DNA from 2 places in the Spirillospora sp. NPDC047418 genome. Region 2 is predicted to be linked to the other one. Evidence: riboswitches for the same ligand, from Rfam matches in the RefSeq annotation. Region 2 holds a riboswitch; the other holds the start of a gene.

Region 1 (15,212 bases), on a different contig from region 2:
GCGCGCGGCCGGCCCGCAGCGCGTCCGTCTCGGCGTCGGTGAGGCCGTGCCGGCGGCCGATCCGCTCGTGCGCGTACCACTCGTAGTCGGACCGGGCGTGCGCGGCGACGACCAGCGTGGCGATCTCCCGCTCCCGCTTGGTGAACGCCGTCCGGAAGCGCAGCGCGGCCCCGAGGTCCTGCAGCGGCAGCCCCACCGACGGGCTGTAGAGCATCGCGTTGAAGGGGCCGTGCAGCCGCCCGATGTCGTCGGCCATGCCGAACGGCGGGGTGCGGCCCTCGGCGCGGGGGCCGCCGGTCACCGCCTCGTACACGGCGCGCTGCTCGTCGGTCAGCGAACCGGGCAGCAGCAGCGGCAGCCGGGTCGCGGACGGGCCGCGCCGCGGTCGGTCGTTGACGTGCTCACCGCTCACGGGGTCGATCACTTACCGAACGCTAGGCGGTCGGCGCGGGCGGCTCAACCCCCGGTCCGGAATGTGAAACCGCGGGCTCAGGGTGACGTGGCGGTCGCGTGACACGCGGCCGCTGGCAGGATGGCCGGGTGACCGGCATCTACGACGACCCCTGGGCGTACGAGCTGGCGTGCTCGTTCCGCGACGTGCCGGCCGAGGTGGACGCGCTCCTCGGCTGGTGCGCCGGGCTGGGCGCCGGGCCCGCGACGGTGCTGGAGCTGGCCGCCGGGCCGGCCGAGCACGCCCGCGAGTTCGCGCGGCGCGGGCTGGCCGCGACGGCGCTCGACCTGAACCCGGCGATGTGCGCCCACGCCGCCCGCGAGGCCGGGCGCGCCGGCGTCGAGGTGGAGGTCGTCCAGGACGACATGACCCGGTTCGACCTGGGCCGCCGGTTCGACCTCGTCGTGACCATGCTCGACTCGACGTCCCACCTCATGACGCTGGACGCGTTCGTCGCGCACCTGCGCCGCGCCGCCGCGCACCTGTCCCCCGGCGGCCTCTACATCGTGGAGATGTCGCACCCCCGCGACCGGCTCGGCGACGACCCGAGCGTCAGCACCGGCTGGACGGTCGAGCGCGGCGGCGTCCGGGCGAGCGTGCGGTGGGGCGAGCCGTCCGACGAACTCGACCCCGTCACCCAGATCGCCGACGACCACGTCACGATGACGATCACGGACGGGGACGGCACGCGGGTGGTCCGCGACGTCGTCCCCTACCGCTTCTGGACCGCCACCGAGCTGGACGCCGCGATCCGCCTCGCCGACGGCCTGCGCACGGTCGCCCAGTACGGCGACTTCGGGACCGGAGAGGGCACCGTGGCCCTCACCGACCCCGAAGCCTGGCGCATGATCACGATCCTGCGGCCGGCCTAGGGCGCGGGCGCCCAGCCGGGCATCGGGTAGCCGGCGAGCAGTTCCCGGATCTTCCCGGCGACGCGTCCGGCGACCGCCTCGTCCTGCTTGGCGGTGCCCAGCACGACCTCGTCGATCCACGCCGCGATCTGCGGCATGTGCTCCTCGCCGAGCCCCCGGGTGGTGATCGCGGCGGTGCCGAGCCGCAGCCCGGACGGGTCGAACGGCTTGCGCGGGTCGAACGGCACCGCGTTGTAGTTCAGCTCGATCCCGGCGCGGTCCAGGGCCTGCGCCGCCGGCTTCCCGGCGACGCCCTTGTTCGTCAGGTCGATCAGGACGAGGTGGTTGTCGGTGCCGCCGGAGACCAGGTCGTAGCCGCGGTCGACCAGCGCAGCGGCCAGCACCTGCGCGTTCGCGACGATCTGCCGGGCGTACCGGGAGAAGTCCGGCTGCGCCGCCTCCTTCAGCGCGACGGCGATCGCGGCGGTCGTGTGGTCGTGCGGGCCGCCCTGCAGGCCGGGGAAGACCGCCTTGTCGACCGCCTTCGCGTGCTCGGCCGTCGACAGGATCATCGCGCCGCGCGGCCCGCGCAGCGTCTTGTGCGTGGTCGTGGTGACCACGTCCGCGTGCCCGATCGGGGACGGGTGGGCGCCGCCCGCGATCAGCCCGGCGATGTGCGCGACGTCGGCGGCGAGCACCGCGCCGGCCTCCCGGGCGATCTCCGCGAACGCCGGGAAGTCGATCGTCCGCGGGATCGCGGTGCCGCCGCACCAGATCAGCTTCGGCCGCTCCTTCAGCGCCAGGTCGCGGACCTGGTCCATGTCGACCCGCCCGGTGTCGGCGCGCACGTCGTAGCGGACGGGCCGGAACCACGTGCCGGTCGCCGACACCGACCAGCCGTGCGTGAGGTGCCCGCCCATCGGCAGCGACAGCCCCATCACCGGGTCGCCGGGCTCCAGGAACGCCATGTAGACGGCGAGGTTCGCGGGCGACCCCGAGTACGGCTGGACGTTGGCGTGCTCGGCGCCGAACAGCTCCTCGGCCCGCCGGATCGCCAGCAGCTCGATCGGGTCGACGTTCTGCTGGCCCTCGTAGTACCGCTTGCCGGCGTAGCCCTCGGAGTACTTGTTCGTCAGGACCGACCCGGTGGCCTCCAGGACCGCCGGCGACACGTAGTTCTCGGACGCGATCAGCCGGAGCTTCTCGTACTGGCGGCGGGCCTCGGCCTCGACCAGCCCGGCGATCTCGGGATCCCGGTCCTGCAGGTGGGGGACGGGCGGTTGGTGCATCGTGGGCCTCCGCGCTGCTCGCGCCGGGACGTTCGGGCGCCCCGGCGAAGGGGACCCGTACACCCAGGCGCGCGGCGTGCGGACTAGTTTCGCTCCCCGGTGGTCGTCTCCACCTTGACTGCGCCAGTCACGTGCCCGCCATCATATCGGGCCGCCCGCGCCCTCGCCGGGACGGAGACGACGAACAGCCCGCCCAGCAGGAGCAGCGACCCGGCCGCGACCGGCACCGGCATCCGCTCGCCGAGGACGGCGATCGCGAGCGCGGCGGCGACCAGCGGCTCGGCGAGGCTGAGCGTCCCGGCGGTCGCGGCCGGCACCCGGCGCAGCCCGGTGACGAAGGACATGTACGCGGCCGCCGTCGCGGCGATCCCGAGCCAGGCGACCAGCACCGCCGAGCGGGGCTCCGCGAGCGACGGCAGCTCCGCGGCCGTCCAGGGGAGCAGGGCCGCTCCTCCGATGAGCAGCGTGACCGACACGGCGGCGGCCATGCCCACGTCCCGCCTCGTGAGGACCTTGGCGGACACGGTGTACACGCCGAAGCACGTCCCGCCCACGAGGCTCAGCACGATCCCCACCGGGTCGGCGTGGACGGCCGCCCCCGGCACCGTCAGCAGCGCGACACCGCCGACGGCGCACGCCGTGCCCGCCCACCACCTGCGGCTGAGCCGCGTGCCGAGGACGAGCCGCTCGCACAGCCCCGTCGAGACGGGCGCCAGCCCGAACACCACGGCGGTCGCGACGGCGGCCCCGGTGCGGTCGACCGCGCTGAAGAACGCGGCCTGGAAGATCCCGGTCGCGGCGGAGGCCGCCACGACCGGAGGCCACGCCCGCCGCCCCAGCGCGCGGAACGCGCGCCGGTCCGCCACGAGCACCAGCACGGCGAGGACGACCCCGCCCGAGAGGATCCGGGCCCCGCCGACCGCCACCGGGCCCGCCTCCGGCCCGGCGAGCACCTGCGCGGGACCGACCGTCCCCCAGAGCACCCCGGCCGCGAGCACGAGCAGCGACCCGGACAGATTGCTTCGTCGATCCATACGCCCGAAGCTAGAAGGAACTACGGACGTCTCCATACTCAGCCGTGATTCATTCGGCCAGGGACATCACAACCGTCAGATGTTCGCCTTCGACCTGTCACGGCGGTGCCGCGCCGCCGGGTGTTCGGCGTCAGCGCCGATCGGGCATCGGAAGTTCGGCCTGCTCCACCGGCTGGACGTAGTCGTAGACGACGATCGTCCGGACGTCCACGAACTCCTTGCGCCGCGCGAGCCGGTCGAGCACGAAGTCGCGCAGGTAGGCGGTACTCGGCACGGCGACGTGCATGAGCAGGTCCTCGTTGCCCGTGACGACGAAGACCCCGACGGCCTCGGGCATCGCGGCCATGCCGTCCCGCGCCGACTCGATCGCCTCCCGCGACTGCGGCCTGATCCGGATCGAGATCAGCGCCTGCACGCCGCGGCCGAGCCGCTCGAAGTCCACCGCCGCGTGGAACCCGGTGATGACGCCCCTCGCCCGCAGCGCCCGCGTCCGCTCCAGGGCGGTGGACGGAGCGATACCCACCGCCTCGGCCAGTTCCCGGTTCGTCTGCCGCCCGTCCCGCTGCAACCGCCGCAGGATCGCCTGATCGACCGCGTCCACCGCCACCCCTCCCGAACCGACCGCCCGAAGCCGAACTCCCGCACGCGAACCACGCCCGAAAGCCCCCTACCCCCGAACATTATTCGCCCGCCACCGGACACGCACGAAAACGACTGAGGCCCAGCCCTCTTGGACTGGACCTCGACCACGGGAACACGGGCAGGCACGCGGAGCGAGCGCCGGCGAGCGCAGCGGGCATGCCCGGCGACGCAGGCGACCGCAGCGACGCCACACCGCCGCCACGGGCACAAAAGACCGCAACGGCGGCGTGAGGATCGCCTGCGTCGCTGACGGGGGTTCCAGGGGTCGCCCCCCTGGAGTCAGCGGGCCGCGGCCTCCATGGCCTGCTTCACCGCGGCGCGCTTCTCGCGCAGCTTGGCGAGGGCCTCCTCCAGGATGGCCTCGCCGTCCTCGTCGCTGCGGCGCTCCTTCACGTACGCGAGGTGCGTCTTGTAGGGCTCGGTCTTCGGCGGCGCCGGGGGGTTCGCCGAGTCCTGGCCGGCGGGGAACCCGCAGCGGGGGCAGTCCCACGTCTCGGGGACGGCGACGTCCGTCGCGAAACTGGGGCGGGTCTCGTGCCGGTTGGCGCAGTAGAAGGTCACCCAGACGCGGGGGGCGGCGTCGCCGCGCTCCGCCTCTCCCATCGGACCGGCCCCGACACGGCTGCCCCGAATCGCGTTGCCACTACCCACGGATTACTCCTCGCTCGGTGTTCCGCGGCCGTCCGTGACCTCCTGGGACGGCGCGGTGATCGCATGTGCCAGACGGGTGGGTCAGCCGACGCCCTTGTGCTTGAACAGCAGTCCCAGCACGATGATCGAGGCGAACCACAGCACCCCGACGCCGACCGTCAGCCGGTCGAGGTTGCGCTCGACCACGGACGACCCGCCCAGGGACGACGACACGCCGCCGCCGAACATGTCCGACAGGCCGCCGCCCTTGCCCTTGTGCATCAGGACGAGGACGACCATCAGCAGGCTCGTGACGATGAGCACGATGGACGATGCGATGATCATTCTTCAACGCCTTTGTCTGTAGGTCGGGGACGGAGGGTCGGCCGGGCCGGTTTACCCGTCAGCTACGAAGGGTACGACGAACTGGCCGCTGGTTCGGCAAGAACCCCCAGTTGACGCAGAATTGATCAGTTTTGATCAGCCGGGGAGATCCCGGTACCGGCAGATTTTAACGAACTCTCCCGGGTCCAGGCTGGCACCGCCCACCAGGGCGCCGTCCACGTCGTCCTGCGCCATGAGCTTGGCGACGTTGCCGCCCTTGACCGAACCGCCGTACAGGATACGCACTTCGTCGGCCACTCCGCCGTCGTACAGCTCGGCGAGCCGCGTGCGGATCTCGGCGCACACCTCCTGCGCGTCCTGCGGGGTGGCGACCTCGCCGGTGCCGATGGCCCAGACGGGCTCGTAGGCGATCACCGTGCGGCGCGCCTGGGCGGCGGGGATCTTCTCCAGGCCGCCGTCGAGCTGGGTCAGGCAGTGCCGGACGTGCTCGCCGGCCTTGCGGACCTCCAGGCCCTCGCCCACGCACAGGATCGGGGTGATGTCGGCGGCGAGCGCGGCCCTGGCCTTGGCGTTGACGACCGCGTCGTCCTCGCCGTGGTACTGGCGGCGCTCGGAGTGCCCGACGGCGACGTAGGCGCAGGCGAGCTTGGCGAGCATGGCCGCGGAGACCTCGCCGGTGTAGGCGCCGGAGGCGTGCTGGGAGACGTCCTGCGCGCCGTACTGGAGCCCGAGCTTGTCGGCGTCCACGAGCGTCTGCACGGAGCGGAGCGCGGTGAACGGCGGGAGCACGGCGATGTCGACGGCGTCGTAGTCGGCGTCCTTGAAGGTGAACGCCAGCTTCTGGACGAGCCTGATCGCCTCGAGGTGGTCGTTGTTCATCTTCCAGTTGCCGGCCATCAGCGGCTTGCGGCCGCTCTGCCTGCCGGAAGAAGGGGTAGCGGGGGCCATCGGTCAGTCCTCCAGAGCCTGCAGGCCGGGCAGCGTCTTGCCCTCGAGGTATTCGAGGCTGGCGCCGCCGCCGGTCGAGATGTGGGAGAAGGCGGCCTCGTCGAAGCCGAGTTGCCGGACGGCCGCGGCGGAGTCGCCGCCGCCGACCACGGTGAACGCGCCGGAGTCGATCAGGCCCTGCGCGACGGCGCGGGTGCCGTGCGAGTACGGCTCCATCTCGAACACGCCCATGGGGCCGTTCCAGAAGACCGTCCGGGCGTCGGCGAGGCGCGCGGCGAACAGCTTGCCGGACTCGGGGCCGATGTCCAGGCCGAGCCGGTCGGCCGGGATCGCGTCGGCGGCGACCACGGCGTGGTCGGCGTCGGCCGCGAACGCGGTGGCCGCGACGATGTCGACGGGCAGCACGAACTGCCCACCTGTCTCCTTCGCCCGCCGCAGGTAGTCGCGGACGGTGTCGAGCTGGTCCTCCTCGAGGAGGCTCGCGCCGACCTCGTGGCCCTGGGCCTTGAGGAAGGTGAACACCATGCCGCCGCCGATCAGGATGCGGTCGGCCTTGCCGAGCAGGTTGTCGATCACGCCGAGCTTGTCGGACACCTTGGAGCCGCCGAGCGCGACCGCGTAGGGGCGCTCGACGTCCTCGGTGAGCTTCTTCAGCACCTCGACCTCGGCGGCGATCAGCCCGCCGGCGGCGTGCGGGAGCCGCCCCGGCACGTCGTAGACCGAGGCGTGCCTGCGGTGCACGGCGCCGAACCCGTCCCCGACGTAGATCTCGGCGAGCGCGGCCAGCCGGTCGGCGAACGCGCCGCGCTCGGCGTCGTCCTTGCTGGTCTCGCCCGGCTCGAAGCGCAGGTTCTCCAGCAGCGCGACGCCGCCGTCGGCGAGGCCCTCGGCGGCGGCGCGGGCGGAGTCGCCGACGACGTCGGACGCGAACGCCACGTCCGCGCCGAGCAGCTCGCCGAGCCGCCGCGCGACCGGGGCCAGCGAGAACTCGGGTTTGACCTGTCCCTTGGGGCGGCCGAGGTGGGCGCAGACGATGACCTTGGCGCCCTTGGCCCGCAGCGCCTCGATCGTCGGGAGGCTGGCCCGGATCCGCCCGTCGTCGGTGATCGCGCCGTCCTGCAGCGGGACGTTGAGGTCCGCGCGGACGAGCACCCGCCTTCCGGCGACGTCGAGGTCGTCAATGGTGCGCATCGGGATGCGATGTCCTTCCGTACACGGCCGAGCCGTGGCCGCGGCGCGCCCCGGCGGCGACGGCTACAGCTGCGAGCCGACGAGCTTGACGAGGTCGACGAGGCGGTTGGAGTAGCCCCACTCGTTGTCGTACCAGCCGACGACCTTGACCTGGTCGCCGATGACCTTGGTCAGCCCGGAGTCGAAGATGCAGGAGGCCGGGTCGGTGACGATGTCGCTGGAGACGATCGGGTCCTCGGTGTAGACGAGGTAGCCCTTCAGCGCGCCCTCGGCGGCGGTCCGGAACGCCTCGTTGACCTCCTCGACCGTGACCTCGCGGGAGAGGTTGACGGTGAGGTCGGTGGCGGAGCCGGTCGGCACCGGGACGCGCAGCGCGTAGCCGTCCAGCTTGCCCTTCAGCTCGGGCAGCACCAGGCCGATCGCCTTGGCGGCGCCGGTCGAGGTCGGCACGACGTTCAGCGCGGCGGCGCGGGCGCGGCGCAGGTCCTTGTGCGGCGCGTCCTGCAGGTTCTGGTCCTGCGTGTAGGCGTGGATCGTCGTCATCAGGCCCTTCTCGATGACGAAGTTGTCGTGCAGCACCTTCGCCAGCGGGGCCAGGCAGTTGGTGGTGCAGGACGCGTTGGAGATCACCGTGTGCCGCGCCGGGTCGTACTCGCCGTCGTTGACGCCGAGCACGAGGGTGACGTCCTCGTTCTTGGCCGGTGCGGAGATGATCACCTTCTTGGCGCCGTTGTCGGCGTGCACCTTGGCCTTGGTGGCGTCGGTGAAGAAGCCGGTCGACTCCACGACGATGTCGGCGCCGACGTCGCTCCACTTCAGGTTGGCGGGGTCGCGCTCGGCGAACGCCTTGATCGCCTTGCCGCCCACCACGATCTCGTCGGCCGTGGCGCGCACGTCCTCGGGGAAACGGCCGAGGATGCTGTCGTACTTGAGCAACTGGGCGAGTGTGGCGTTGTCGGTCAGGTCGTTGACCGCCACGATCTCGATGTCGGCTCCGCTGGCCTTCACCGCGCGGTAGAAGTTGCGGCCGATCCTGCCGAAACCGTTGATGCCTACTCGGATGGTCACGGAACGGCTCTCCCTCACGTCGTATCGCCCGGCGCGGGCCGGACTGTTAACTGCGGTGGATCCGGGGTTCTCCCCCGCCTTCGACCTTATCCAATGACCCGCCGGTAGCTTGACACCGGTCACGGGGAAATCACGGGGTGGCCCGGACTCCCCCGCCGGGGGGATCCGGTCGGCCGCTCTCCCCGGCCGCTCTCCCCGGCCGCGTCCTCAGCGCATCACCACTACACTCCCCGATCATGCGGCGCGGGTGGTTTGTCCTGATCATGGGAGCGGTGCTGGCCTGCCTCCCGGCGGCCGCCCCGGCGGCGGCGGTGGAGCGTGCCAAGCCGGTGGGCCGCGCGGACCGGCTCGCCGCCGAGCTCCGCCGCGACCCCGTCTACGTCACCGACCACGCGCCGCGGGCCCTGCCGGCGGACGCGGCCGACCGGATCAGGAAGGCGGTCGCCCGGCTCGGCACGCCCGTCTACGTCGCGGTGACGCCGACCTCCCTCGTGGAGAGGTACACCGCCCAGGACCTGGTCCCGCTGGTCCACGACAGCCTGAACCGCCCCGGCCTCTACATCGTGGCCGACCCGACGAGCACGGCGTTCTCCGCCGTCCAGTACGGCGGCACGACGCTCCCGGTGAAGGACGCGATGTACGCCGCGACCTCGGAACTGCCCTCCGACGCGGGCGCGGTCGCCACGATCGAGCGGTTCGCGGACATCGCCCTGTCCGGGCATGCCGCCGAGCGCCGGGAGAACGCGGGCCCGCGGCCGAAGTCGAAGATCCGCATCGAGCTGGACGCCCGCGACCGGTCGGAACGCGAGGCGAGACGCCGGGAATGGGGCGTGTTCGCCGCCGGCACCGCGCTGAGCGGCGCCGCGGTCCTGCTCCTGCTGGTGGGGCTGCGCAGGAGGGCGGCGACCCGCGCCGAGCGCGCCCGGACCGCACGGCTGGAGAAGGCGCGGACGAAGAACGCGCAGGCCAGGAAGGCACGTGCCGAGAAGCGGGGGAAGCGCCGGTGAACACCATCGCCCGGGTCCTGGTCGTCGCGGCCCTCGCGCTCGTCGCGCCGCTGCCCGCAGCCGTCCCGGCGGCCGCGAAGGAGCCGATCCCCGTCCCGTCCTATGCGCAGCACCGGCTGGAGCGGGTCGCGGCGGCGCTCGCCGAGGACCCCCTCTTCGTCGACCCCGACATGTCCACCGCGCTGGACGAGCCCGGACGCGCCCGCGTCCGGGCGGCGATGGACTCGACGGCGCGCGCGATCGGCACGCCCGTCTACGTGGTGATCATTCCGAACAAGTCCGGATCGGAGAGCGACGGCAGGGACAACGTGTTCCTGCACTGGCTCCATGACCGGCTCGGCCGCGACGGCCTGTACCTGATGGCCAGTTCCTCGGCCTGGTTCGAGGACGAGGCGTTCAACGTGCCGCGCCGGCTGACGTACATCGACGACGAGGGCATCCAGCAGCCCGCCGACTCCGAGCGCCGGTTCGCCGACCTCGCCGACCGGCTGGTCGCCTGGCTGGGGCTCGCCCGGACGGCGCCGTCGGCGTCCCCGAGGATCCCGGAACTGTACAGCTCGCCCGACCCGTTCGGGGCCGAGCATCGGCTGCGGCCCGTCGAGCCGGAGACCAAGGCCCCCTTCCTCACCGGCCTGCTGCTCGCCGGCCCGTTCGCCGGCGCGACCCTGTACGGGCTCGGCCTCGGCGCCGCCGCGTACCGGCGCCGCCGCCGCAGTCCCCGCCCGGCCGCGGTGAGTGCGGCCGTCGAGACGCATTCCGGCGCCCCGACCGAACCCACGGTGAAATGGCTGCGCCGCACAGGCCGCAGGGAGCTGGACCGGCTGCGCGAGCTGCTCCCCGATGCCGCGGAGAACCCCGGCCGCGCCTACGCGGTGTCCGCCTACGACGTCGCCCAGATCCTCTACGACGACGCCGGCGAGGACCCCGGCCGGGCGCTCGACCTCACCGGGGCGATCGTGCTGGCCCGGCTGGGACGGGCGGCGCTCGCCGGGAAGACCGCCCACCCGGCTCCGCCGTGCTTCGTCAACCCGCTGCACGGCCCCTCGGCACAGCAGCGGAAGATGCAGCTGGGCGGCACGCGCGCCAGGCGCCGTCCCGTCTGCTCGTCGTGCGCCGGCCGGAAGGCGCCGGTGCTGAAGGTCCCGGGCCCGGACGGCCCGCTCCCGCACTACGCCGTCCCCGGGGTCTGGAAGGACACCGGATTCGGGGCCGACGGCGACCCGATCCCACGCATCCAGGAGTATCTCGGTGTCGAGTGAACCGTCCCCCGGCGCGCGGCTGGCCGCGGAACTGCGGCGTTCCCCGATCTACGTCGACCCGTCGCTGGCCTCCGCGCTGCCGGAGGCCGAGCGCAAGCGCCTCATCGCCAAGTTCGGCAAGCTCTCCGTGCCCGTGTTCGTCGTCCTCGTCCCGCTGGTCAAGGGCGGCACGTGGAGCGACGACGACCAGCTCGTGACGGTCGTCCACGCCAACCTCGGCCGGGACGGCGTCTACATCACGTTCGGCAGCATCGGCGACGACCTGCGCGCGAAGGAGTTCGGCGGCGACCACGACGCACGCGAGGCCGCCTGGGCGGTGGCCTTCGACCGCGCCTACCGGGACGCGTCGCTCACGAGCCGCCTGGACCGCATCGCGGACCTCATGCTCTCCGGCAACGCCAAGAAGGAGTACGACCGCCAGAGCGCGGCGATCGACAAGCGCGCCAAGGAACGAGGCTCCGAGAGCCGGGGCGCGGGAGACGGCGGCTCCCCCGTCCTCCCGATCACGCTGGGCGCCGCGGGGATCGCGGCCGCCGGAATCGGCGGCCTCGTGCTGTGGCGGCGCCGCCGCATGGCGTCCGTCCGCCGCGAGGGCAGCGCGCTGCTCCTGCCCCGCACGGTCTTCGCCACGGCCAAGCGCGCCAGCGAGGACCAGCTCCGCGAGCAGGCGTCCCACGAGGTCATCGTCTTCGGCGAACTCCTGGACGGCACGGACGTCCCCGCCTCCGGCGAACGGGCCGGCGAGCTGATGACCAGGGCGCTGGACGCCTACCAGGCGGCCGGCAAGACCCTCGACCGCGTCCGCGGCGTCCCCGACCTGGCGGGCGTCCTCGTCCTCCTCGACCAGGGCCGCGACGCGCTCGCCTCGGCCCGCGCCCTCGCCTCCGGCGGCGCGGAGATCCCGCCGAGCCCGCTCTGCTTCTTCAACCCGCTGCACGGGGACGCGGCCGCCGAGATCGACTGGCGCCCCATCGGCTCCCGCCGGCGCCTGCACGTCCACGCCTGCCGGGACTGCGCCCGCTCCGCCCGCGCGAAGGAGACCCCCGACATCCTCATGGACCGCCGCGACGGCCGCGACGTCCCCTACTTCGAGGTGGACCCGGCCCAGAGCGTCTGGGCCGAAACCGGCTACGGCCAGCTACGCGACGACCTGGTCCACAGAATCCTCAGAGGCGATCTGAACCCCAAGTAACGCCCCCTGCGATCCCCTTCTGGACGACCGGGGAGTCACTGCAGCATGTCGGCGGTCAGGTTCGCCTCGGTACCGGGGATGCCCTGGTCGGTGGCGCGCTTGTCGGCCATGGCCAGGAGGCGGCGGATGCGGCCGGCGATGGCGTCCTTGGTGAGGGGCGGGTCGGCGAGCTGGCCGAGTTCCTCCAGGGACGCCTGCTTGTGCTCCAGGCGGAGGCGGCCGGCGTTGACGAGGTGGTCGGGGGCGTCGTCGCCGAGGATCTCCAGGGCGCGGGCGACGCGGGCGCCGGCGGCGACGGCGGCGCGGGCGGAGCGGCGCAGGTTGGCGTCGTCGAAGTTGGCGAGCCGGTTGGCGGTGGCCCGGACCTCGCGGCGCATCCGGCGCTCCTCCCAGGCCAGGACGCTGTCGTGGGCGCCGAGCCGGGTGAGCAGGGCGCTAATGGCGTCCCCGTCGCGGACGACGACGCGGTCGACGCCGCGGACCTCGCGGGCCTTGGCGTGGATCTTGAGGCGGCGGGCGGCGCCGACCAGGGCGAGCGCGGCCTCGGGGCCGGGGCAGGTCACCTCCAGGGACATGGACCGGCCGGGCTCGGTGAGCGAGCCGTGCGCGAGGAACGCGCCGCGCCAGGCGGACTCGGCGTCGCAGGCCGCCCCCGCGACCACGTGCCGGGGCAGGCCGCGGACGGGCCGGCCGTTGTTGTCGATGAGCCCGGTCTGCCGGGCGAGCGACTCGCCGTCCCGGAAGACGCGGACGACGTACCGGTTGCCCTTGCGCAGGCCGCTCGGCGCGAGCACGACGACCTCGGAGGTGTGCCCGAACACCTCCGCGATGTCCTTGATGAGGCGCCGCGCCGCGACCCCGGTGTCGATCTCGGCCTCGATCACGATGCGGCCGCTGACCAGGTGCAGGCCCCCCGCGAACCGCAGCAGCGTCGAGACCTCGGCTTTGCGGCAGCACGGCTTCATGACCGTGAGCCTGCTCAGCTCGTCCTTGACCACACCGGTCATCGCCATCTGATGAACCCTCCCCCTATCGGACTCCCAGCAGTGTGGCCGATGCCGACCACGCGGGACGTCACTCGCTGAAAATCTGTACCAAGGCTTGGGCCAGCCGGGCGGGTTCATGACGCGGCGACCCGTCGTCGGCGGCGACGTCGGCGAGGACGAGCCGCCCGCCGAGGGCCCGCGCGGCCTTCTCCAGGGCGTCCGGATCGTCCACCACCGCGCGGTCGGCGATCACGACGTCCACGCGCAGGTCCGGGGCGTGCGCCTGCAGGACCTCCAGGTGGGTCTGCGGCGAGAAGTCGTCGGTCTCGCCGGGCTGCGGCGCGAGGTTGAGCGCGACGGCGCGGCGGGCGCGGGCGGTGGTGAGCGCGCGGGCCAGCGCGGGCACCTTGAGGTGCGGCAGGACGCTGGTGAACCAGGAGCCGGGCCCGAACAGGATCCAGTCGGCGTCCTCGACGGCGTCGAGGGCCTCCTGGCAGGCCGGCGGGTCGGCGGGGACGAGCGACACGCCGAGCACGCTGCCGGGCGTCTTCGCGCACGCCGCCTGCCCTTTGACGTGGGTGATCTCGCCGGGGCGGGACGGGTCGGCGCCGCGCACCTCGGCGACGATGTCCATCGGCACGGCCGCCATCGGCAGCACGCGGCCGTGCGCGCCGAGGAGCCGCCCGACCCAGTCGAGGCCGGCGACGGTGGATCCGTCGGCGTCCGCGCCGCCGAGCAGCTCCCACAGCGCGACGATGAGGAGGTTGCCGACGGCGTGGTCCTTCAGGTCGCCCTCGCTGCGGAAGCGGTGCTGGACGACGTCCCGCCAGGTCTGCCCCCATTCGTCGTCGCCGCAGAGGGCGGCGAGCGCCATCCGCAGGTCGCCGGGCGGCAGCACGCCGAGTTCGCGGCGGAGCCGGCCGCTGGAGCCGCCGTCGTCGGCGACGGTGACGATCGCGGTCAGCCGGTCGGTGACGCGGCGCAGCGCCGACAGCGAGGCGTAGAGGCCGTGGCCCCCGCCGAGCGCGACGACCTTCGGGCCCGCCGTTGGGCCAGGGTGCTTCACCGTGCCGTTACTCTCCTCGTCCGGGGACACCGCGGGCGGTCATTCGCGGCCCAGGTCGCGGTGGGCGACCTGCACCTCGATGCCCTCGTCCCGCAACCGGGCGGCGATCTGTTCCGCCATGGCCACACTACGGTGTTTTCCGCCGGTACATCCCACGGCGAGCGTCACGTAGTGCTTGCCCTCCCGCTCGTACCCGCCGGCGAGCAGCCGCAGCACTTCCGAGTAGGCGTCCAGGAACTCCTTGGCGCCGCGCTGGCTGAGGACGTAGTCGCGGACGGCGGTGTCGCGGCCCGTCTTCGGCCGCAGCTCCGGCACCCAGTGCGGGTTCGGCAGGAACCGGCAGTCGACGACGAGGTCGGCGTCGACCGGCAGCCCGTACTTGTAGCCGAACGACACGACGGTCGCGCGCAGGCTGGACTCGCCGGTGTCGTTGCCGAAGAACCCGATGATCTTGTTGCGCAGCTCGTGCACGTTGAGGCCGCTGGTGTCGATCACCAGGTCGGCCTCGGCGCGGACCTCGCGGACGAGCTCGCGCTCGCGGGCGATGCCGTCCACCAGGCGGCCGTCGCCCTGCAGCGGGTGGGGCCGGCGGACGCTCTCGAAGCGGCGCACCAGGTCGGCGTCGTTGGCCTCCAGGAACACCACCCGCGGGTGGACGCCGCGCGCCTCCAGCTCGGCGATCGAGGAGTGCAGGTCCTCGGTGAAGGCCCGGCTGCGGACGTCCACGACGACGGCGATGCGCGGCACCGCGTCCTTCACCCGGCCGCCGAGGTCGGCCATCGTGGCGAGCAGCCCCGGCGGCAGGTTGTCGACCACGAACCAGTCGAGGTCCTCCAGGGACTTGGCCGCGGTGCTGCGGCCCGCCCCGGACATGCCGGTGACGATCACGATGTCCGGTATCTTGGTCTCGCTGGTCATGCCCGTCTCCCCCTGTGCTCCCCGTCGCCCGTGCCCGCGCCCTCGCGTGCCTGGACGGTACCGCCGTGCAGCGCCGCGACGATCCCCTCGGCGCTGCGCATGCCGATCCCCGGAACCTCGGCGACCTGCTCGGGCGTCGCTTCCCGCAGCCGCTTCAGCGAGCCGAAGTGCTTCAGCAGCGCCGCCCGCCGCGCCGGGCCCAGACCCGGAACGTTATCGAGTTCGCTGGCCGTCATGGACTTGGACCGCCGCTGCCGGTGGAAGGTGATGGCGAAACGATGCGCTTCGTCGCGTACCCGCTGGACGAGGAACATGCCCTCGCTGTTGCGCGGCAG
Region 2 (15,212 bases):
AACACGGCGATCAGCAGCGCCATGATCGTGAGCACGATGAACATGACGAACGCGTACGCGAACGCCAGCATCAGCTGATTCGCGTAGTCGTTCATCTTCTTCTCGAAGGCGTCGCGGTCCTTGCCGTACCAGCTGTCGTGCGGCAGCGAGCGCAGCTCGTCGTCGATCCGGTCGCGCGCCGCCTTGATCTTGTCGACGGCCTTCTTCCAGTCCTCGGCCGCGTCCCAGAGCTGCGCGGGGTCCGACTGCGCCATGTACATGACCGAGACCGACGGCCACGCCGACGGGATCACGAAGGCCGCAGCCGTCGAGGTGTCTAAGGCGATCTTGGCCATCTCGGCCAGATTGCCCATTCCACTGGGAGCCATGGGGGAACCGCTTCCGCTCAGGCCGAAGACCTACTGGCTCTTCGGCGCGCTCTTCTCCTCGGCCGCCTTCATGATCTTGGCGGTGGTGTTCAGCCCGTCCTGGACTTCCTTCAACTGGCGAAGCTTCGTCACCAGATCGACGTCCGCGTACTCCACGCCCTGCACGTAGGCGTGCGCCAGGTGGGCGCAGAACGTCGTGAACGCGCCCGCCTCGACCTCGCGAGGCGCGGCGTTCACATGGCGCCGCGCCTGGGTCAGGTCGTCCCCCAGCCTGCCGACGAGTTCGCCGCCCAGCCGCACAAGGTCGTCCGGCTTGAAGCGCACCTCACCCGACCCCGTCGAGACCGGCATGTTGCCGAACGGCGACTTCGGCTGCGCCGGCCCCATGGACGGAGGCGTACGGCCCCCAGGCGACGTGACAGGCCCCGGCGTACCGGTGGTCTGCGTTCCAAGGGCCTGGGCGACCCGGTTCGGAGGGCTCATAGGATCTCTACTCCAGGCATGCGAACTGTCATGGTTCGGGCAGGCAATGGTCAGCAGGCCGGTCAAGAGTAACGAAGCTCGCCTTGGCGTAGTAGCCGATACGAACGATTCGCCGATGACGATTCCGACGCGTGCGGGCCTATCCTGAGGCGCCATATGTCTAGTGGCGAAGGACGGTGCGGTGGGTGCCGAACTGCGGAACGTGACGGTCCACGTCGACACCGGCCGGTGGAGCGAGACCGTCCTCGACTCGGTGGACATCGCCGTGCCAGACGGGCAGATCACCGCCCTCCTCGGTGAATCGGGCTGCGGCAAGTCCATGCTCGCCGCCGCACTCACCGGGCTGCTGCCAGAGCCCGCCCGCAGCACCGGCCACGTTCTGGTCAACGGCACCCTCGTCCGGGATCAGCGACAATGGCGCCGCCTCCGTGGCCGCACCATCGGCCTGTTGCCCCAAGCAGGCGTCGACGCCTTCTCCAGCACAGAGACCGTCGGCGCGCAGTTGCACGATCTGGAACGCCACCACGGCCGATGGACCATCGAGCGCGCCTGCACGGCAGCGCGCTATCCCACCGAGTTGTTCGACCTTTATCCCGGCGAGCACTCCGGCGGCCAGATCCAGCGCGCCGCACTCGCCGCCGCGCTGCTCCCGGCCCCGGACATCCTGGTCGCGGACGAACCGACGGCCTCCCTCGACACCGAACTCGCCTACGAGGTGTGGGTGACGCTGTACAAGTACGCCGCCGGCGGAGCCGCCGTCCTGGCGATCACCCACGACGTCCCGATGCTCACCGCGACCGACGTCGCCGACCGCCTGGTCCTCATGCGCGCAGGCAAGATCACCGCCACCGGCGACCTCGCCGCGCTGAATACCCTCACCGACCCATACACACGCGGCTTCTTCCCCTAGCTAGTACGGCAGTCCGAGACGGTGATCTCGTCACGGTCGGCTGACGCCGGTCGCGAGCGCGCAGGGCGTCGGGCTCGTTGGTGGCACCAGCGGGCGCGGCCTTGGAGACATCGTCAACCAGAGATGCCAGCGCAGGTGGTGTTCAGGCCGTGTTGCAGGCCGAGCCAGGTGCGAGTGAGTAGATTGACCAGGCGTTTCACGTCGTGGACCGCCAACGAGAGCATGCCTGGGGCAGCGGGTGGATCATCGCCGGGACAGGCGGGTGCCAATCGTGCCACCGGTGGCGCGGGCGCAGACGGCGGTGCGGCGCGGGCGGCAGTGCGGCCGCAAATGGCGGTGCGGCTTGGGCGGCGGCGATGGCGCAGACGGCCAGGGCGGCCAGGGCCAGCACGAGGTAGCGAAGCAGCGTCGGGTAGGTCCTGACCTGGGAGTGGTCCAGCCCGAAGGCGGCTTTCCGGTCTGGAAGTCCTCCTCGATCGGCCACCTGCGACCGGCGATCCGCACAAGTGTCCGCAGCATCACCAGCCGCCGTCCCTGGGGGACGAAGCACAGGTAGAACGCCACCTCGCGGACGCTTTTGGCATCGGGAGTCAGGCTCCGGGCAGGTCAGCAGGTAGCGGCGGGCATCGGCGGTGCCGATCCACGCCCCGGCGTAGCGGCGTTCGCCCTTGGACCCGACCCCGCACGAATCAATCACCCAGTAGTCCGAGGCCATCAGCGTCTTCAGCACGTCGTCGGCCCTGCCCTTGGCGGTCGGGCTGAAGGCGATCGGGGTGAAAGCGATCGGGGTGAAAGCGATCGGGGTGAAAGCGATCGGGGTGAAAGCGATCGGGGTGAAAGCGATCGGGGTGAAGGCGATCGGGGTGAAGGCGATCGGGGTGAAGGCGATCGGGGTGAAGGCGATCGGGGTGAAGGCGATCGGCGCCGACCTGGCGATTGCGATTCCCAGCACATAACCGGCGCCGACCTGCGGGTTCTCCAGCCATGCGCGTAGTTTCGGGTCGGCGCCGTAGACCTCGTCGCCGGTCACCCGCGGCGGAAGCCGTTGTTCGGCGTGCAGATCAGCCAAGACAAACCCTCAACCGCCGATCTGGCCGCCCAGTTCAGGCTTGGTCGCGGACACCACCTGTCTGGGGTACCTGGTCGCGTTCGCCCCGGTCGGGGTCGGTGGCTTGCTCGCGGGGCGTTCCTGGCCTCGGAACGGGACATGATCACCGTCGTGACGGGCCCGTCCCGCTCGATCCGCGCCGCCACGCGGCCTCCCACGGCGGCCTTGCGGATGGCGCTGGCACCGCTCTCCGGGCGGGCGAGCGCCACCAGCGCGTGCCCGGCGGCGGTGGCGAAGTTGCAGTACACGACGTTGATGGCGTTGGAGACCCGGCCCGCGCAGCGGACGTACTGGCGTTTGACGCCGACGGTTCGGGTGCCCACCTTTTTCTCCTGTCCGGACTCGTCCAGGATCGCGGCCGCGTCGCCGTCGTCCAACCGCTGGCACACCAGCGTCCGGACCGCAGCCATCGCGGCCATCGCGGCCATGGTGCCCATTTGGCTGCGTTCAGCAGCTGCTGCATCCTGCCGGGCGTGGCGTCGCCGGCGTGTCGGCGATGCTCCAGCAGTTCTTGCGCGGCAGGTCGCTCATCAATGCGCAACATATTTGCGGAGCTGGGTGCAGGGTTTCCACCTGCGAAAGCACTCGGCCATCAGGCCCATCAACTCACCGAGGTGACGGGCCATGCCCCGACCTCGACCATGGCGACGGCAGCCGCCAAGAATTCTTCTTGCGTCACAATTCGAGGATCATCGGGCGGCCGTCCTACGTTACGGACACCGGCCGCTACCGGCTTAGATCACGATCTCGGGCTGCCGTGGTTAGGCGGCTTGGAGCCAGGGTGGTGGGTGGGTGGTGGTGTCGGGTGGGGCTTTGATGCGGTAGGTGTGGCGTCCGTTTTGGGTGGTGATGTGGATGCGGTCGGGGTTGGCTGCTTTCCAGCGGTTGTGCCATCCGCAGGTGAGGGTGAGTTGGTCGATGTCGGTGGGGTTGTGGCCGAGGGCCCAGCCGTGGACGTGGTCGACTTCGCAGAGGGTGCCGGGGACTTGGCAGCCTTCGGCGGCGCAGGTGGGGTAGAGGGTTTCCAGGACTTGGCGTTGGCCGGGGCTGGCGAATCGGACGCGGTGGCCGAGGTAGAGGGGGGTGTTGCGGTGTCCGAGGAGGAGGGGTGAGACTCCGGCGGTGAGGGCGATGCGGCGGGCTTGTGCGGCGGGGATGGGTGTTCCGTCGGTGAGGCGGGCGGGGGTGGTGGCGCCGGTGAGGGTGTCCAGGTCGCAGATGACCGTCACCTTGGTGGCCTTGTGTCCGCCCGACAGGACACTGCTCAACGCGGCGGCGGTGCGTTCGGACACGTCGCGCCGGTCGTCGGTCCCGGCGGGCTTGGCGAGCGGGGTGAGGGTGCCGTCCCAGATGGCGGCGTCTTCGGCGTTCAGCCAGCCTCGGATGTAGCGGCCGCCGTCCAGGGATCGGGTGGAGTCGATCCAGGAATGCTCGTAGCCGCGGCGGGTGTCGGTGTCGGGGGCCTGTTCGCGGCCGTCGCGTTCGGCGATGACGTCGCGGATGCGGCGGCCGAACGAGGCGACCTTCCCCGCCGAGCACCCCTGATCGACCAGACCCAGCAGAATGTCCTGCGCGGCCGCGCAATCGGCGTCGTCGAGGCGGGTGACGGCGCCGGCGATGGTGGCGGCGTACCCGGTGGACAGGGTCCCGGCCGTCCAGCGTCCGGTCACTTCGGTGAGGCGGTGCCGCTGCCGGGCCAGGGTCACCCGCTCCTTGGCGCGGGCATCGCGCATCCCGAGGCGGGACCGCAGCCACGCCCGGGTGGAGGGGAAACCCCACCGTTGCACCTCCCGGCCCCGATCCACCACACCCACCAGGCCGGCGAGCGCCGCCTCCTGCAGATCACCGGCCACAGCGAGAGCCTCCGCCAGCCCCATGCACGCGGCCGCGGAGTCGGGTGGGGTGCGGCGGGCGAGTTCGGCCGCGATCGCCGACGCGGCGTTCACCAATTCGGTGGTGGACGCCGCAGCAAGGTCGATCCCGGCCGCTTCCATGACCCCCATTTTACCTGACGCAGCCCGCTATTACATCGAATACCGATTCGAATATTGCCGTTTCTGCGTCACTCGCGAAAGTACGACAAATGTCACCATGAATGGAATTTCGGGAATCTCGGACATCACTTCTTCGGGGATGGGTTGTGTAGGTAGTTCTTGGAGGGCGGCCCCGCACGCAGCGCCGTCCCCAGCACCTACTCCTTCGATAGCTACTCACACAGCACTCACCCAAGGTGCGCTCGCTCGGCGTCCGTTACTCGTGCGGCTGCTCGACCCCGCGAAAAAGGGTCCCTGAGTCATCAACCGACAGAAACTGGACGGCCAGCGATTGCAGAGGGTCTTTTCTGCAGTCGCGGGATTGCCGGCCGGAGGAAGCAGAGCGCTTGCAACCTGTCTTCCGCGACGGTCGGCCGGTGTTCGGGAGCCTCGATGAGCCGCTCCGATCACTCGAATGGCCAGGGACGGCTTCGGGTGAGGGGTGCGGTTGGCGGGGCCGTCGTCGGACGGTATGGGCTGACGGTCACGTCCGGAGACGACAGGCTGCGACTGGACGAGCTGGCTCGCCTGATCGGAGGGACGCTCAGCGGCCGGTTGTGCCGTCGATGAGTTCGCGAAGGATGTCCGCGTGGCCGGCGTGACGGCCGGTTTCCTCGATCATGTGGGTGAGCGCCCAGCGGACGCTGGGGGCGGAGCGTCCCGGCCTCGGCCGGGGAATCGGTGTGGCAAGGTCGGTGCACCCGTCGAGCACCTCGTTCGCGCGCTCGACCGTCTCGCGGTAGCGGGCGACGACATCGGCCACACTGTCCGTCGGCGCTGCCTTGAACGTCGCCTGCCAGTTGGTGACGTCGTCCCCGAGGAAGAGCGCGCGTTCGACGAATGTCAGGTGGTTGAGCAGGCCGAGCAGGTTCGTGCCGGACGGTACAGCAGCCGTCCGCACCTGCGGTTCTGGAGCGCCTTCGACCTTCGCGGCGATCGACGTCCGTAGGTAGTCGAGGAATCCGCGCAGCACCTCCGCCTCGCTGCTTCCGGTCCGGGGCGGCGGGGTATCGGAGCGGCGCTTGCGGCCGGACGTGGCGGGCACGGTGACTCCATCCTGCGATACGTGTCGAGACGTTGTGGGCGGTACGACACTCAGCTTTGCCAGCTCGCCACGATGAGGCCTGAATCCTTGCGGTTTCAGCAAAGGCCGACTCACCGACGCTCGCGGAGTTCAACGGGCATATGGCCAGTGACAGGTCGGCGGAACTGCCGCGCAGTTCGGCTGGCGCCCCAGAACTCGCGGGCTTCCAGTCCGCGCAGCGCCCGCTCGCCGTCCCGGTAGGCAGCCATGAAGTCACCGAGGGCGTGGCGGACGCCGGTGGCCGCGGCCACCGGCGACCCAGCGGCGGTGCCCCGGCAATCCCTCGGCCAGCGGCCACGCCGTATGTCGGTCGTCCTCCGGGCAGCGGGTCGGCGCACAGGCGGGCGGTCGGGCGGGCGGTCGGCTGGCTCGAGCAGTTCCTGTACGCCGACCTCGTCCCTGGAGGCTTACTGAGGTCGTGCGATCGTGCCCGTCGATCGTCCCCACTAGCCATACCCACCAGCTCCGCATGCCCACCGCGCCCACCATCTGCGGACGCCTGCCGTACTCACCAACCGGGTCCAACCAATGCGCACGCCGGCCGTGCTTGCCATTTGTGCTCAGGGAGCCACCGCAGAGGGCGGCATGCCTGGGCGGGGGGCGGAGACGGGACGAGCCCCGGGCCTGGTGGGGTCCGGGGCTCGGCTGCTCGGTGGGTCAGATGAGGCCGAGCTTGCGGACGGCGTCGCGCTCCTCGGACAGCTCGTTCACCGTGGCGTCGATCTTGGTGCGGGAGAAGTCGTTGATGTCCAGGCCCTGGACGATCTCCCACTTGCCGTCCTTCGTGGTGACCGGGAAGGACGAGATCAGGCCCTCGGGGACGCCGTAGGAGCCGTCCGACACGACCGCCATGGACGTCCAGTCGCCGTCGGCGGTGCCGTTCACCCAGGTGTGGACGTGGTTGAGAGCGGCCGACGCGGCGGACGCGGCGGAGGAGGCGCCGCGCGCCTCGATGATCGCGGCGCCGCGCTTGGCGACGGTCGGGATGAAGTCGTTCTCCAGCCAGTTCTGGTCGTTGACCGTCTCGGCGGCGTTCTTGCCGGCGATCTCGGCGTGGAAGATATCCGGGTACTGGGTCGCGGAGTGGTTGCCCCAGATCGTCATCTTCTTGATGTCGGCGACGGAGACGCCGGCCTTCTTCGACAGCTGCGCGAGGGCGCGGTTGTGGTCGAGGCGCGTCATCGCGGTGAAGCGCTCGGCCGGGACGTCGGGAGCGTGCGACTGCGCGATGAGGGCGTTGGTGTTGGCGGGGTTGCCGACCACCAGCACCTTGACGTCGTCCGCCGCGCCCGCGTTGATGGCCTCGCCCTGCGGCTTGAAGATGCCGCCGTTGGCCTCCAGCAGGTCGCCGCGCTCCATGCCCTTCGTGCGCGGGCGGGCGCCGACGAGCAGTGCGACGTTGACGCCGTCGAACGCCTTGGTCGCGTCGTCGAAGATGTCGATGCCGGACAGCAGCGGGAACGCGCAGTCGTCCAGCTCCATCGCGGTGCCCTCGGCGGCCTTGACCGCCGGCGGAATCTCCAGCAGGCGCAGGCGTACGGGCACGTCCGCGCCGAGCAGGTGCCCGGACGCGATGCGGAACAGCAGTGCGTAGCCGATCTGGCCCGCGGCGCCGGTTACGGTGACGGTGACTGGGGTGCGCGTCATTGTCCTTCTTCTCCTGCAGTGACCTGACGGGGCTCAGGCGGCCATCCTTCGAACCCGACCGCCGAAGAGCCGCGCCGCCGCGGTTTCTCTCGCCGTCGAGATAGTTCCGGCTCAGGCTATCGCGCGGCACCTACCCGCCGACGCCCAGGTACACCCACCGGCATGCCGTCCCGTCCCCGAGCATGCGAAAGGCCGTCCCGGACGGACCCGGGACGGCCTTGACGGCCCTAACCCAGCATGCGGGGGGCACGGTGAGCAGGCGCCCTCCCCGACCACGCGGGGAGCGCTCATCCGCGTCCTATCCGTTGATCTTCTTCTGCAGGTTGGTGTCGAGCGCCGCGAGGAACTCCTGCGTCGTCAACCAGGGGGTCTCGCGCCCGACCAGCAAAGCCAGGTCCTTGGTCATCTGACCGTGCTCGACCGTCTCGATGCAGACCGCCTCGAGCTTGCGGGCGAAGTCGATGACCTCGGGCTGGTTGTCGAGCTTGCCGCGGTGCTCCAGGCCACGCGTCCAGGCGAAGATGGACGCGATCGGGTTGGTCGACGTCGGCTTGCCCTGCTGGTGCTGCCGGTAGTGGCGGGTCACCGTGCCGTGCGCGGCCTCGGCCTCGACGGTCTTGCCGTCCGGGGTCATGAGGACGGACGTCATGAGGCCCAGCGAGCCGTAGCCCTGCGCGAGCGTGTCGGACTGGACGTCGCCGTCGTAGTTCTTGGCGGCCCAGACGAACCCGCCCTCCCACTTGAGCGCGGCAGCGACCATGTCGTCGATGAGCCGGTGCTCGTAGGTGAGGCCCTTGGCCTCGAAGTCCGACTTGAACTCGGTCTCGTAGATCTCCTGGAAGAGGTCCTTGAACCGGCCGTCGTAGGCCTTGAGGATCGTGTTCTTCGTCGACAGGTACAGCGGCATCTCGCGGCTCAGCGCGTACCGCATGCTCGTCCGGGCGAAGTCGCGGATGGAGTCGTCGTAGTTGTACATCCCCATCGCGACGCCGCCGCCGGGGAAGTCCGCGACTTCCATCTCCATCGGCTCGGAGCCGTCCTGCGGGGTGTAGGTGATCGTCACCTTGCCCGGGCCGGGGACGACGAAGTCGGTGGCCTTGTACTGGTCGCCGTGGGCGTGGCGGCCGATGATGATCGGCTTCGTCCAGCCGGGGACCAGGCGGGGGATGTTGGAGGTGACGATCGGCTCGCGGAAGATCACGCCACCGAGGATGTTGCGGATCGTCCCGTTCGGGGACCGCCACATCTTCTTCAGGCCGAACTCCTCGACGCGCGCCTCGTCGGGGGTGATGGTCGCGCACTTGACGCCGACGCCGTGCTCCTTGATGGCGTTGGCGGCGTCGACGGTGACCTGGTCGTCCGTGGCGTCACGGTGCTCGATCCCCAGGTCGTAGTACTTCAGGTCCACATCGAGGTAGGGCAGGATCAGCTGGTCCTTGATGAATTTCCAGATGATCCGCGTCATTTCGTCGCCGTCGAGTTCGACGACCGGGCCGGCTACTTTGATCTTGGGCATGCTTGTGCTGTCCCTTTCCTACACCTGGCCAGCAGTCCTTGTAAGGCTCAACTGGCTAGGCTAGCCGAGGCGGTCATGCGGTCTAGACCTGGCCTGGCCCCGAACGCCTCTACCTGGGACGACGCACTAGCCCGGCGGCCCGTTTCCGGGCGGGGGACCCGCCGCGGAGCGGCGTCCGGTGATGAGCAGCCGGATGCCGCGGGCCACCGCCGTGAGCGCGATCAGGATGCCGAACGCGCCCGCGAGTGCGAGGCCGGTCTTGTTCATCGGCGGGACGCTCAGCGACACGAACGCCACCATCTCGCCGAGGATGACGAGCGTCCAGCAGTCGACGGACCGGCTGCGGACGGCGAGCGGGCCAAGCTGCGACTCCGGCAGCAGCAGCCGGGCGAGCGCGCCGATGAGCAGCGCGGCGGCCATCAGGCCGGAGCCCTTGCGGAAGTAGTTGAAGGCGCACAGGGTCAGCCCGGCCCCGACCCCGCTGAGCACGAACAGGTACGGCAGTTGCGCCAGCCAGTGCGGCGCGGCGCCCCTGCGGCGCGGCGCCTTCCGCCGGCGCCGCTGCACCTGAGTGCTCATGCACCTCACGGTATCGCCGATCGAGGGACGGGACGACATCGCTCACGCAGAACCCATGCGACGGCAGCGCACCTCCGGAGACCCATCGCGCCCCGACACGACGCGGCGGCTCCGGAAGTCCGGTGCGGCGCTTCCGGAATCGCGACACAGGGCACCCTCGATCGCAACGGAACGCAGCCGCGACCGCGATGGAACGGTCCGTCTTGTCGCGCGGCGCCGGGAATAGGGATGTGACGGAAGGTGCCCGGGTGATGCCCGAGAGGCCGGAATCCCTTGTCCCATCGGTGCTACTCGCCAGTAGGAGGGTGTGACGGCACGGCGCCCGGGTAACCCGGCAGACAGGGGTCGCTAACTAGCTGGGAGGACTGCCGTGGAGGGGCCGTTCATGCGGATCGAGGACAGCGGGCTGGTGATGCCGTTGCGCCCCGACGTTACGACGGTCGGGAGAGGGAGAGGAGTCGACGTACGCCTCGACGACCCGAGTGTGTCCCGTTTGCACGCAGAAATCGTCCGACGTGGTCCGTACGTCTACGTGGTGGACATGGGCCTGTCCCGCAATGGGACCCGAGTCAACGGCAGGCCGATCGCCCGCCGCGTCCTGGAGGACGGTGACGTCGTGAGCTTCGGCACGGCGCGCTGCCGGTTGGGGGGCATCCCCCGTGAGGAGGTCGACCCGGACGTCGAACTGCGGCGCGCCGTCGCGCCCGAGCTCACCCGCCGCGAGGTCGACGTGCTGACCTCGCTGTGCCGTCCAGCCCTGTCCGACGAGGCGTTCGTGGCCCCCGCCACGGCACGCGACATCGCCGGCGAGCTGGTGGTGACGGAGGCGGCCGTCAAGCAGCACCTGCTGCGCCTCTACCAGAAGTTCCGCATCCCCGAGGGCGCCAACCGGCGCACCCGGCTCGCCAACGAGGTCATCGCGATGGGCCTCGTCCGGCCGCTACCGCCGGTGCACGTCCCGCACCAGGGCCGTCCGCCGATGGACGGCCGGGTCCCCGGCGTCCGGACGGCGGAGACCCGCAGGCCGGGCCACGCCCACGGGCCGAGCCGCCCGGCCCCTAGCACCGCCGGACGGAGGGCCAGCTGATGTGAACCTGCGGTCGCCCTCCCCGGCAGCGCGTACGAGGGCGGCCGCTGAACCTCCTGGACGGGGCCCGCGCAAGTGACGGCGCGGCCCCCCGGCCGGAGCAACGCGGAAGGGCCGCCACCTCGGTGCTGAGTGGCGGCCCGTTCACGTGCCAGTCGTTCTACTCAGTGGCAGGCGCGCTTGTCGGGTGTCAGGTGTTCCTGTCGGTGGCAGACGCGCTTGCCCGTCGCCAGGCGTTCTGCCCGATGTAGGGCACTCTGCTCCGGCGTCGGGCGTGTTCTACTCGGCGGGCTTCTGTTCGGCGGCCTCGACGACGTTCGCCAGCAGCATGGCGCGGGTCATCGGGCCGACGCCGCCGGGGTTGGGCGCGACCCAGCCGGCGACCTCGCGGACGTCGGCGGCGACGTCGCCGGCGAGCTTGCCGTCCACCCGGGAGACGCCCACGTCGAGGACGGCGGCGCCCGGCTTGACCATGTCCGCGGTGATGAGGCCCGGGACGCCGGCGGCGGCCACGACGATGTCGGCGGCGCGGGTGTGCGCGGCCAGGTCGCGGGTCGCGGTGTGGCAGAGCGTGACGGTCGCGTTCTCGGTGCGGCGGGTCAGCAGCAGGCCGAGCGACCGCCCGACCGTGATGCCGCGGCCGACGACGGTGACCTCGGCGCCCTTGATCGGGACGTCGAAGCGGCGCAGCAGCTCGACGATGCCCTTGGGCGTGCAGGGCAGCGGGCCCGGCTGCATCAGGACGAGCCGGCCCAGGTTCGTCGGGTGCAGGCCGTCGGCGTCCTTGGACGGGTCGATGCGCTCCAGCACCCGCTGCTCGTCCAGACCCTTCGGCAGCGGCAACTGGACGATGTAGCCGGTGCAGGCGGGGTCGGCGTTCAGCTCGGCGACGACCTGCTCCACGTCGTCCTGGGTCGCGGTGGCGGGCAGGTCGCGGCGGATGCTCTCGATCCCGACCTCGGCGCAGTCGCGGTGCTTCATGTTGACGTAGGAGTGGCTGCCCGGATCGTCGCCGACCAGCACGGTGCCGAGCCCGACGGTCACGCCGCGGTCGCGGAGCGCCTCGACGCGCACCTTGAGGTTCGAGCGGATCTCGGCGGCCGTGGCCTTGCCGTCCAGAATCTGTGCCGTCATGCGTTCCTCCGCGTGGATCTGCCGGTTCTCGCCGGTTCTCGCCGGTTCTCGGACCGCCCCGCAGGACCGAGCCCGGCTCGAGGTCCCGTCCACCCAGGCGCGCGGTGTCCGGACTGTCGTTCGCTCCCCGGTGGTGATCCACCTTGCCGCGCCAGTCGCGTGAAAACCCATGGTAACGGGCGAGTGGCACCCGGAAATCGGGGCCGAGTGGCCCTGCCGGGGCCCGCCGGGCGCCTTCTAGCGTGGTCGGCATGAGCGACGCATGGTTCGAGCGGCCCGTCCTGACCGGGCGATATGTGCGGCTGGAGCCGCTGTCCCGCGAGCACGCCGCGGGCCTGTTCGAGGCGTCCAAGGACCCGGACGTCTGGACGTGGCTGAACGAGCCGCAGCCCGCGGCGGTCGGCGACATGGGCGTGCTCGTCGACAAGGCGCTGGCCGAGTGCGAGCGCCGCGCGCGCCTGCCGTGGGTGCAGATCGACGCGGCGACCGGCGAAGTGGCGGGGACGACGTCGTACTACGAGATCGCGCCGTCCCACCGCGGACTCTGCATCGGCAGCACCTGGCTCGGCGCCCGATGGCACCGGACGGGGGTCAACACCGAGGCGAAACTGCTCCTGATGGGACGGGCGTTCGACGACCTCGGCGCGATCAGGGTCGGCTGGCACACGCACGTCCGGAACACCAGGTCGCGGGCGGCGATCGAACGGCTCGGCGCCTCGTTCGAGGGCGTCCACCGCAAGCACCGGATCCGGCCGGACGGATCGATCCGCGACACCGCCGTCTACGGGATGACCGACGAGGAATGGCCCGCGGCCGCCGAAGCCTTGCAGGCCCGGTTGCGCTAGCTCGGTGGAAGGCTCGACCGACCCTCGCGGAGCGACTGCGTCGGCGGGACGGGCGGTGAGTCCTGCGAGCGGCCGCGCTAGTCATCCGCGCCGCTGCGCCAAGCTTCCGCGCGGCTGCGCCAATCCTCCAGCGGCTGCGCTAGTCCTCTGGGCGGCTGCGCCAACCTTCCGCGCGATTGCGCCAATCCTTCGCGTGGCCGCGGCTAGTCCTCGCGTGGCCGCGGCTAGTCCTCGAGTGGCCGCGGCTAGTCCTCGAGTGGCTGCGGCTAGTCCTCGGAGCGGCTGCGCCAGGCGAGGACGCGGTCGGTGCCGTGCCAGCCGAGTTGCGCGGCGAGCATGGCGGCCACGAACGCGGCGACCAGCCCGATCACCTGCCGGGAGTCCATCAGCAGGGAGTCGACCAGGTAGATCGATCTCAGCATGAGGGCCAGCAGCACGTCCATCGCGCCTCCATCACGGGATGCCCGCGCCGGAGTCAAGGGAGCGTCATGAGGGGCGCGGCTGCGCCGAGGCTACCCGCAGCCGCGAAGTGCAAAATCCGCAGCTGAACCCGGTGCGGCGGTGTCGCACGCCGCACCGGGTTCGCCGCGGGTCGGCGCAAGCCGATCGGTACGAACCGGTCAGTGCGGGCCGGTCAGTGCGGGCCGGTCAGTGCGGGCCGGCTAGTGGAAGAAGTGCCGGACGCCGGTGAAGTACAGGGTGATCCCGGCTTTCCGTGCCGCCTCGATCACCTTGTCGTCGTTGACGGACCCGCCGGGCTCGACGATCGCCTTCACGCCCGCCTCGGTCAGCACCTCGATGCCGTCCGGGAACGGGAAGAACGCGTCGGACGCGCCCACGGCGGACGCGGTGCGCTCGGCGCCGGCCCGCGCGACCGCGAGCTTGGCGGAGTCGACCCGGTTGACCTGGCCCATGCCGACGCCGACCGTCGCGCCGTCGGCGGCGAGCAGGATCGCGTTCGACTTCACCGACCGGATCGCCCGCCACGCGAACGCGAGGTCGCGGAGCGTGGCCTCGTCCACGGCCTCGCCGGTCTTCAGCTCCCAGGTGGACGGGTCGTCGCCGGACGCGTCCACGCGGTCGACGCCCTGCAGCAGCACGCCGCCGTCGATGCGGCGGTACTCGGTCGCGCCGGCCGGGGCGTCCGGGCAGACCAGCAGCCGGACGTTCTTGAACCGGTCCTTCAGGACGGTGACGGCCTCGTCGTCGAAGGACGGGGCGATCACGACCTCGGCGAAGCTCTCGGTGACCTGCCGGGCCATCGCGGCGGTCACCGGACGGTTCGCCGCGATCACGCCGCCGTAGGCCGACACCGGGTCGCAGGCGTGCGCCTTGCGGTGCGCCTCGGCGATGTCGGCGCCGACCGCGATGCCGCACGGGTTGGCGTGCTTGATGATCGCGACGCAGGGCTCGGTGAAGTCGTAGGCGGCGCGGCGTGCGGCGTCGGTGTCCACGTAGTTGTTGTAGGACATCTCCTTGCCGTACAGCTGCTCCGCGCCGGCCAGCCCGGTCTCGCCCGGCGAGCGGTACAGGGCGGCGCGCTGGTGCGGGTTCTCGCCGTATCGCAGGGTGTTCGAGCGCTCCCAGGTGGCGCCGAGGAAGTCGGGCCACCGCGTCTCGGCGGCGGTCTCGTCGGGGGCGTAGCCGCTCGCGAACCAGGAGGCCACGGCCACGTCGTAGGACGCGGTGTGCGCGAACGCCCGCGCGGCGAGGCGGCGCCGCTCCGCCAGGGTGAAACCGCCGGCCCGCACCGCGTCCAGGACCGTCCCGTAGGCGGACGGGTCCACGATGACGGACACGCTCATGTGGTTCTTCGCGGCGGCGCGCACCATCGTCGGGCCGCCGATGTCGATCTGCTCGACGCACTCGTCCGGCGTGGCGCCCGAGTCGACCGTGTCGGCGAACGGGTACAGGTTCGCGACCACCAGGTCGAACGGCTCGACGGCGAGGTCTTCGAGCTGCTGGAGGTGGTCCTCTTTGCGGCGGTCGGCGAGCAGGCCCGCGTGCACCTTGGGGTGCAGGGTCTTGACCCGTCCGTCCAGGCACTCGGGGAAGCCGGTGAGCTTCTCGACCTTCATCACCGGGACCCCGGCGGCGGAGATCCGGCCGGCCGTCGACCCGGTCGAGACGATCTCCACCCCGGCCTCGTGCAGGCCGCGGGCCAGCTCCTCCAGCCCGGTCTTGTCGTACACGCTGATCAGCGCACGCTTAATCGCCACCCGACTCACCGGCCGAGCTCCCCTCATGGTCGTCGGAAATTTCCTGGTCGTCGACGTTGCAGCCGTCGAAGTTGCAGTCGTCGGCGGTTCCGGTCGTCCGAAGTCCCCGGCCGTCGGCACTTCCCATCCGTCGACAGTTCCTAGCCGTCGGCAGTTTCACTGTCGGACGCGTCGCCGCAGGTCGCGCACTTCAGCGAGA

Evidence for each region. A riboswitch is a leader RNA that binds a small molecule or an ion and turns the genes downstream of it on or off. The one in region 2 is predicted to bind ZMP and ZTP.
Region 1: it holds a riboswitch for ZMP and ZTP, as region 2 does, so the genes downstream of both, glyA (serine hydroxymethyltransferase) here and ABZ806_RS08915 (bifunctional methylenetetrahydrofolate dehydrogenase/methenyltetrahydrofolate cyclohydrolase) in region 2, are expected to answer to the same signal.

The regions. Positions count from the first base shown of each region.
Region 1 is NZ_JBEYTW010000009.1:47,607-62,818, reverse strand. Features, by position in the region: gene ABZ806_RS07865 (carboxymuconolactone decarboxylase family protein) at 1-424, opposite strand, end outside; gene ABZ806_RS07860 (class I SAM-dependent methyltransferase) at 541-1,323, shown strand; gene glyA (serine hydroxymethyltransferase) at 1,320-2,591, opposite strand; ZMP/ZTP riboswitch at 2,646-2,732, opposite strand; partial or broken gene ABZ806_RS07850 (DMT family transporter) at 2,777-3,625, opposite strand; gene ABZ806_RS07845 (Lrp/AsnC family transcriptional regulator) at 3,756-4,226, opposite strand; gene ABZ806_RS07840 (RNA polymerase-binding protein RbpA) at 4,547-4,918, opposite strand; gene secG (preprotein translocase subunit SecG) at 5,000-5,242, opposite strand; gene tpiA (triose-phosphate isomerase) at 5,378-6,190, opposite strand; gene ABZ806_RS07825 (phosphoglycerate kinase) at 6,194-7,381, opposite strand; gene gap (type I glyceraldehyde-3-phosphate dehydrogenase) at 7,445-8,449, opposite strand; gene ABZ806_RS07815 (hypothetical protein) at 8,686-9,456, shown strand; gene ABZ806_RS07810 (hypothetical protein) at 9,453-10,715, shown strand; gene ABZ806_RS07805 (hypothetical protein) at 10,705-11,907, shown strand; gene whiA (DNA-binding protein WhiA) at 11,943-12,920, opposite strand; gene ABZ806_RS07795 (gluconeogenesis factor YvcK family protein) at 12,982-13,959, opposite strand; gene rapZ (RNase adapter RapZ) at 13,999-14,877, opposite strand; gene uvrC (excinuclease ABC subunit UvrC) at 14,874-15,212, opposite strand, start outside.
Region 2 is NZ_JBEYTW010000010.1:93,163-108,374, forward strand. Features, by position in the region: gene ABZ806_RS08860 (hypothetical protein) at 1-335, opposite strand, end outside; gene ABZ806_RS08865 (hypothetical protein) at 399-755, opposite strand; gene ABZ806_RS08870 (ATP-binding cassette domain-containing protein) at 1,033-1,761, shown strand; gene ABZ806_RS08875 (transposase family protein) at 1,958-2,830, opposite strand; gene ABZ806_RS08880 (transposase) at 2,788-3,297, opposite strand; gene ABZ806_RS08885 (HNH endonuclease signature motif containing protein) at 3,631-4,863, opposite strand; gene ABZ806_RS08890 (DinB family protein) at 5,447-5,947, opposite strand; gene ABZ806_RS08895 (malate dehydrogenase) at 6,644-7,633, opposite strand; gene ABZ806_RS08900 (NADP-dependent isocitrate dehydrogenase) at 7,932-9,149, opposite strand; gene ABZ806_RS08905 (DUF3017 domain-containing protein) at 9,276-9,728, opposite strand; gene ABZ806_RS08910 (FHA domain-containing protein) at 10,141-10,815, shown strand; gene ABZ806_RS08915 (bifunctional methylenetetrahydrofolate dehydrogenase/methenyltetrahydrofolate cyclohydrolase) at 11,095-11,949, opposite strand; ZMP/ZTP riboswitch at 12,034-12,118, opposite strand; gene ABZ806_RS08920 (GNAT family N-acetyltransferase) at 12,201-12,794, shown strand; gene ABZ806_RS08925 (hypothetical protein) at 13,061-13,237, opposite strand; gene purH (bifunctional phosphoribosylaminoimidazolecarboxamide formyltransferase/IMP cyclohydrolase) at 13,457-15,022, opposite strand; gene purN (phosphoribosylglycinamide formyltransferase) at 15,154-15,212, opposite strand, start outside.